Regions from separate parts of the Stutzerimonas sp. NM35 genome, predicted to be linked through region 2. Evidence: riboswitches for the same ligand, from Rfam matches in the RefSeq annotation. Region 2 holds a riboswitch; the other holds the start of a gene.

Region 1 (3,385 bases), 900 kb from region 2:
GGCCCGCGTATGACTTCGATTCGCTCGATAGCCTCCACCGGCACCCAGCCCAGGTCGAAATCGGCATGCGCCACGGCGCCGGCCGCGCTGTTGATGCGTTGTCCGTTCACCAGAATCAACGTGTGCTCGCTGCCCATCCCCCGGATGCTCACCCCACGGCGCGCCATGCCGATGCCGGTGAATTGCAGGCCCGGCGTGCCACGCAGGGCGTCTTCCAGATCCTGTACGGGTCGCAGGGCCAATTCCTCACGGCTGATGACCGTAACGCTCGCCGGTGCGTCGTTCAGCTGACGTTCGGTGGAGGTGGCCGTAACGACCGTGGGTTCGAGATTTATCCGCTCTGCAGCACCGAGCGCCGACAGCGGCAGCAAGGCGAGGGCGGTGATCATTCGTGCGGGCTTGGGCAGGACGTGAAGGCGGGTGCAGCGGGACATCATCATCTTCCTTGGCTGAAAGGGCTGGCCACAAGCGAGCCGCCCGGGCTTCGGGCCGACTCGCTTGTGGCGGTGAGGGAGATCACTTCTTCGCGGTAAACCCGGCGAAGCGTTTGTTGAAACCGGCGATGCGCCCTTCGGCAGTGGTCTTGCGTTGCTTGCCGGTGTAGATCGGATGCGATGCGCTGGACACATCGAGTGCGATGTACGGGTAGGTGTTGCCATCGCTGTGCTGGTGCGTACGGGTGGTTTCGGCTGTCGAGCCGATCAGGAAATACACATCCGCCGCCGTGTCGTGGAAGAGCACGGGGCGGTAATGGGGATGAATGCCTGGCTTCATGACGGGACCTCGCAGTTGATGTGATTAAAGATGTTATATCATAACAATTCAATTGGGCGAGACGATTCTGTGTGGATACAGGGCAATTGCACCCCGGCCTGATTGTTCGATGAAAAGCGCTGGAGGCTGGAAGCTGAACGAGGACACGGGGGCTTGACTCAGGAGCAGGCGGCTATCCGTCGAACGGACCCGGTCCGCCTTCTCGCGATTTACCGATGTTCGTCGCGATCCGGCGCCGTAACTCGCGGTTGCGCGACGCCCGGCCTTGGACTAACCTCCGCGTCGCCTCAGGTGCCCTTGGCAAAAAGCCACATGGGTGAAACAGGGAAGCCGGTCCATTCTCACGAAGATTCCGGCGCTGCCCCCGCAACGGTAGGCGAGTCGAGAAACCGCAACGGCCACTGTGCTCCACGCACGGGAAGGCGCGGTTTCGGGATGCCATGACGCATTCGCTCGCAAGCCCGGAGACCGGCCTGTCGCATTTCACTGACAGTGCGGCGGGCGCTGAGCGGGTGCGTACCTTTGCGGTACTCCCTTCTTTCAAGTTCTTCCGTCTGTCTCCACCGACATTTTGGTCGTGCGGGTGGGCACGACGGAGAACCTCGATCCAATGCGTAATTCCCTTCCCCTGGCCGCGGTGCTGCTGGGCCTTCCTTCCTGTGTCCTGGCCGATCACGGCGATGCCTTGCTGCTGGGCCAGCAGGTGATCACCGCCAGCCGGACCGGCCATTCGCCGGTGTCCATCGCTTCCAGCAGCCTCATCACCCGTGACGAGATCGAACGCCAGCAGGCCGGCAGCGTGCCGGAGCTGCTGCAGCGCCTGGCCGGGGTCAGCGTCACCAGCAACGGCGGGCGCGGCAAGAGCACCTCGGTGTCGATTCGCGGCACCAGCGACAAGCACGTGCTGGTGCTGATCGACGGCGTCCGGGTTGGCTCGGCCACCTCCGGCAGCGCCGCGTTGCAGAGCATCCCGGTGGAGCAGATCGAGCGTATAGAGATCGTCCGTGGGCCGCGCTCCAGCCTGTACGGTTCGGAGGCGATGGGCGGAGTGATCCAGATCTTCACCCGCCGTGGCGGCGCCGAGGGCTTCAAGCCTTATTTCTCGGTGGGCGCCGGTTCGCGCTCGAGCTACAGCGGGTCGGCCGGTGTGGCCGGCAGCCACGGCAACGGCTGGTTCAACCTCGGCGTGGCCAGCGAGTCCACCGACGGCATCAATGCCCGCGCCTATCGCAGTACCGCACCCAATGCCTATGAGCCGGATGCCGACGGCTACCGCGAACTGTCGGCCCAGCTGCGCGCCGGCTATCGCTTCGACAACGGTCTGGAGCTCGACGGCAGCTGGTTGCAGAGCGAAAACCACAGCGACTTCGACTCCCGTTCAAGCAGCGGAGCCACCGGCCGCAATGCCTACAGCGACGGCTCCCTGCAAGCGATCAGCGGCCGTGCGCGCTTCTCGCCGCTGGCCTTCTGGGACGTCACCTTGCAGGCCGGGCACAGCGAAGACCTGGGCGACAACTTCCAGGACGGTCGTTTCTATTCACGCTTCGATACCCGCCGCGACAGCGCCACCTGGCAGAACGATTTCAATTTCGGCGAGGCGCAGGTGCTGAGCCTCGGTATGGACTATCAGACGGACCGCATCGACAGCGACGGCGACTATGCCGAGAACAGCCGCTACAACAAGGGCTACTTCGTTCAGTACCAGGCCGCCTTCGGTCGTCATGGCGTGCAGGCCGGGCTGCGTCGCGACAAGGATGAGTTCTTCGGTTCGCACGACACCGGCAGCCTGGGTTACAGCTTCGACCTGAGCGACGCGCTGACGCTGACCGCCGCCTTCGGCACCGCCTACCGTGCGCCGACCTTCAACGACCTGTACTACCCGGCAAGCGCCTCCACCGCCGGCAACCCGGACGTCAAGCCGGAAGAATCGGAAAGCTACGAGATCGGTATCCGTGGCAGCCACGGCTGGGGCGAGTGGAGCGTCAATGCCTACGAGAACCAGATCGAGGACCTGATCGTCTGGGCGGGCAGCAGCCCCATGCGCCCGGAAAATGTCGACGTGGCGCGCATCCGCGGCATCGAGACCAGCGTCGCCACCGTGCTGGCCGGCTGGGATGTGAACGCCAATCTGACCTTCATGGACCCGCAGGACCGTAGCAAGGCCAACCACGGCCATCTGCTGCAACGCCGCGCCAAGCGCCAGTTCAATCTGGACCTGGATCGCCAGTTCGGCGCCGTCGGCCTGGGCGCGTCGCTGTACGCGGCGAGCGAGCGCTTCGACAAGGCGAGCAACGCCGAGGATTCGCGCATGCCGGGCTATGCCCTGGTGGACCTGCGCAGCGAGTACCGTTTCGACGAGGCCTGGCGCCTGCAGGTCAAGCTGTCGAACCTGTTCGACCGCGACTACGAAACTACCCAGACCTACGAACAGCCCGGTCGCGCGGTGTATTTCACCGTCCGCTACCAGGCTCTGTAACCGGCAACCCCCACAAAGGAGCACCCCCCCATGCACGTCCTGTCCATGCGCGCCCAACTGGCAATAGGCGCCGCGCTGATCCTGCTGATGGCCATGACCCGTGGCCAACACTTCGCCAGCGTCCAGAATCTGCCC
Region 2 (3,385 bases):
GACGAGGCGGCGCCGTGAACGAACGCCCCTTGCTGCGTCGCGAATGCGATCGCCTCCTGCTCTCGCTGCAGTTCTTCACCCGTATCCCGATTCCCGCCCGGGTGCCCTACTCCGAGGACGAGCTCAACCAGGCGGCGATCTATTTCCCGCTGATCGGCACCCTGATCGGCGCGCTCTGTGCGCTGGTCTACTGGGGCGCGACCTTGCTCTGGCCCGAGTCGGTCGCGATCCTCTTGAGCATGGCCTTCGGCCTGCTGCTGACCGGTTGCTTCCACGAGGACGGCCTGGCCGACTGCATGGACGGCATGGGCGGTGGCTGGGATCGCGAGCGCATCCTCGCCATCATGCAGGACTCGCGCCTGGGCACCTACGGCGCCAGCGCACTCATCGGCACCCTGGTGGGCAAGTTCCTGCTGCTTAGTGCGCTGCCAGCGACGATCATCATCCCGATCATGATCCTCGCGCATACGCTCAGCCGCCTCAACGCCGCCAGCATGATGCTCACCGAGGCCTACGCCCGCCCCGAAGGCAAGGCCAAGCCGCTGGCGGTGCGCATGTCGGCGACCGGGTTGCTGGTCGCAGCCACCCTGGCGCTGCTGCCTTTTATCTGGATCGAGATACCGGCGCCGCTCTGGCTGGCGCTGCTGCCATTGATCGCGCTGCGTTTCTGGTTCGCCCGCTGGCTACGCAAGTGGATCGGTGGTTTCACCGGCGACTGCCTGGGCGCGCTGCAACAGCTGAGCGAGCTGACCTTCCTGCTGGGAGTCCTGGCGCTGTGCCGCTTTGTCTGATTCGCCACACCCGCGTGGCGGCCACCGGCCTGTGCTATGGCCGGCTGGACGTACCGCTGGCCGCGAGCTTTGCCGAAGAGGCGCGTGCCGTCCACGACACGCTGGCACGGCAGTTTCCAAAGGGCTTGCCCCCCGTCTGGAGCAGCCCGAGCCTGCGCTGCCGCAGCCTGGCCGAGACGCTGGGCGTTCCCTTCCGCATCGACGCCCGTCTGCAGGAACTGAATTTCGGTGACTGGGAAGGCCGTACCTGGGCGGAACTGGACTCACCCGCCGCACGACACTGGGGCGACAACTGGCAGACTGCCGCTCCGCCCGATGGCGAAAGCCTGCCCGAACTGCTGGAGCGCCTGCGCGCCTTTCTGGCTGAGCTGGGCGACACGGAGGCCATCCTGCTGACCCACGCCGGGCCGATTCGCGCCCTGCATCACCTGGTCGCAGGGCAACCGCTGGACGCCGCGTTCAGGCTGCCGGTGGGCCATGGCGATCTCATTTTGCTGCCTCAATCCTGACGTTGTCATTGCGCCCAAGCCTGCCGCCGGCTATGGTGCGCGCGTTTTCCATTCAGGTGTGCCGCCGCAAGACGCGCATTAAACGGGAAGCCGGTGCGTTCAATCGAACAATCCCGGCGCTGCCCCCGCAACGGTAATCGACCGCGATCCCAGGGATCGCCGTTCGCTCAAACGCCACTGTGCCCCGGCATGGGAAGGCGAGCGCGATGCGAGTCGAGAGCCCGGAGACCGGCCTGAGCGGATTCGACTGGTGTTGCGGAGGGCAGCACCGTCAAGCGCGGCCACCTGCATTCCGGACCCACGCTTGTTCCTGCCCTCCTCAAAAGTGCTTCGATCTTTTGAGGATTCTTGACCGATGAAACTGTCCCGTTTGGCCCTGGCCATCGCCCTGACACCCGGCCTGGCGCTCGCTGCCGATGAGAGCTCTTCCAGCGCGCAATTGCCGCCCATGGTGATTACCCGCGCGACCAATTTGAAAGCGCCGACCCCAGCCAGCGTAGCGGTGATCGACCGCGAGCAGATCGAGGCCAGTGCCAGCAGCGACCTGCTCGATGTACTGCGCAGCCAGGCCGGCCTGCAGATTCGCGACACCATGGGTGACGGTAACCGCGCCGCCATCAGCCTGCGCGGTTTCGGCGAAAATGCCGCCAACAACACCCTGGTCCTGGTCGATGGTCGCCGCCTGAATCAGCCGACCCTGGCCAGCGCTGACCTGAACAGCGTCCCGCTGGCGAATATCGAGCGGATCGAGATCATTCGTGGCGCCGGGACCGTTCTCTATGGCGATCAGGCAGTGGGCGGTGTCATCAACATCATCACGCGCACCCCATCCAGCAACGAGGCCTATGTCGAAGCCAGCCGAGGCAGTCACGACCATGAAGCCTTTCGCGGGCACCTGCATCAGCAGCTCGGGGGTGGTTTCTCGCTGTATGCGAGCGGCGAAACCCGCAGCAACGACAATTACCGCGACCATAACAACGCCGACTACAGCAATGCCTTCGCCCGCCTGCGTTATGAACACGACAACGGCCACGTGTTTTATGAATACCAGACGGTGGATGACGAACTGCTTTTTCCCAATGCACTTTCTCTGGCTCAGCGCCGCCAAGACCGCAAGCAGAGCAACTCGCTGGCCTGGAACGACAGCAAAAGCCAGGTTCATCGCCTGGCGCTGGAACAGCGCCTGAGTGAAGTCTGGAGTGCGCACCTCGACTACAGCCACAGCGATCAAGATGGAGTCGGCAGTTTCGGCCCCGGCTCTGAATTCACCCAGGGCACCCGTATCGAAACCATCAGCCCGCGTCTTACCGCCCGATTCGATTCTCCTCTCGGGCAAGCCGAATGGCTGCTGGGCCATGACCATATCACCAGCGATTACGAGTACCTGGCTTCTTGGGGCGACACCCTCGCACAACAAACTCTGCGCGACTGGTACACACAGTTCAGCCAGGATCTCGGGAATGGATTGAATCTGGTGATCGGTTACCGCGTCAGCGAAGCGGATGACGAAAGCACCGCTTCCAGCCGAGCGCATCGTGATCGCGAAGGCAGCAGCAGTATCGGCCTGAGCTGGCAAGCCAACGAGCAGACCCGCGTATTCATCAGGCGCGAGGACGTTCTGCGCTGGGCCAATGTCGACGAAAACGGTTTTACTTCGCCGGATGTCACCTTTCTCAAACCGCAAACCGGCGAATCCTGGGAAAGCGGCGTCGAGTGGAACGACGGCATTCAGCAATACCGCCTCACGGTGTATCGCCTGGAACTGGAAGACGAGTTGATGTATGACCCGACCGCACCCGGCCCCAACAGCGCCTGGGGCTTCGATGGCGCCAACATCAACCTGGACAAGACCCTGCGCAAGGGCGTTCTGCTCGAAGCCGAACGCCAACTCAGCGCTGATCTGAGTATCGGTGGTCAGTACAGCTTCACCGATTCCGAGTACCGCGACGGCAGCTTCAAAGGCAATGACGTGCCCTGGGTGTCGCGCCACAGCGCCAGTGCTCACATGAGCTATGAAATCCTGCCTGGACTGCGCAGCTACGTGGAGGCGGTATATACCGGCAAGCGCTATTACTCTGGCGACGA

What was found. A riboswitch is a leader RNA that binds a small molecule or an ion and turns the genes downstream of it on or off. The one in region 2 is predicted to bind cobalamin.
Region 1: another riboswitch for cobalamin. It lies ahead of btuB (TonB-dependent vitamin B12 receptor); the one in region 2 lies ahead of ACYCFC_RS13135 (TonB-dependent receptor).

Annotation. Positions count from the first base shown of each region.
Region 1 covers NZ_CM137728.1:1,919,126-1,922,510, reverse strand. Annotated here, with positions in the region: gene ACYCFC_RS09040 (TonB-dependent receptor domain-containing protein) at 1-434, opposite strand, end outside; gene ACYCFC_RS09035 (type B 50S ribosomal protein L31) at 517-774, opposite strand; cobalamin riboswitch at 1,047-1,265, shown strand; gene btuB (TonB-dependent vitamin B12 receptor) at 1,385-3,250, shown strand; gene ACYCFC_RS09025 (hypothetical protein) at 3,281-3,385, shown strand, end outside.
Region 2 covers NZ_CM137728.1:2,823,230-2,826,614, forward strand. Annotated here, with positions in the region: gene cobT (nicotinate-nucleotide--dimethylbenzimidazole phosphoribosyltransferase) at 1-18, shown strand, start outside; gene ACYCFC_RS13125 (adenosylcobinamide-GDP ribazoletransferase) at 15-791, shown strand; gene cobC (alpha-ribazole phosphatase family protein) at 776-1,300, shown strand; cobalamin riboswitch at 1,338-1,551, shown strand; gene ACYCFC_RS13135 (TonB-dependent receptor) at 1,656-3,385, shown strand, end outside.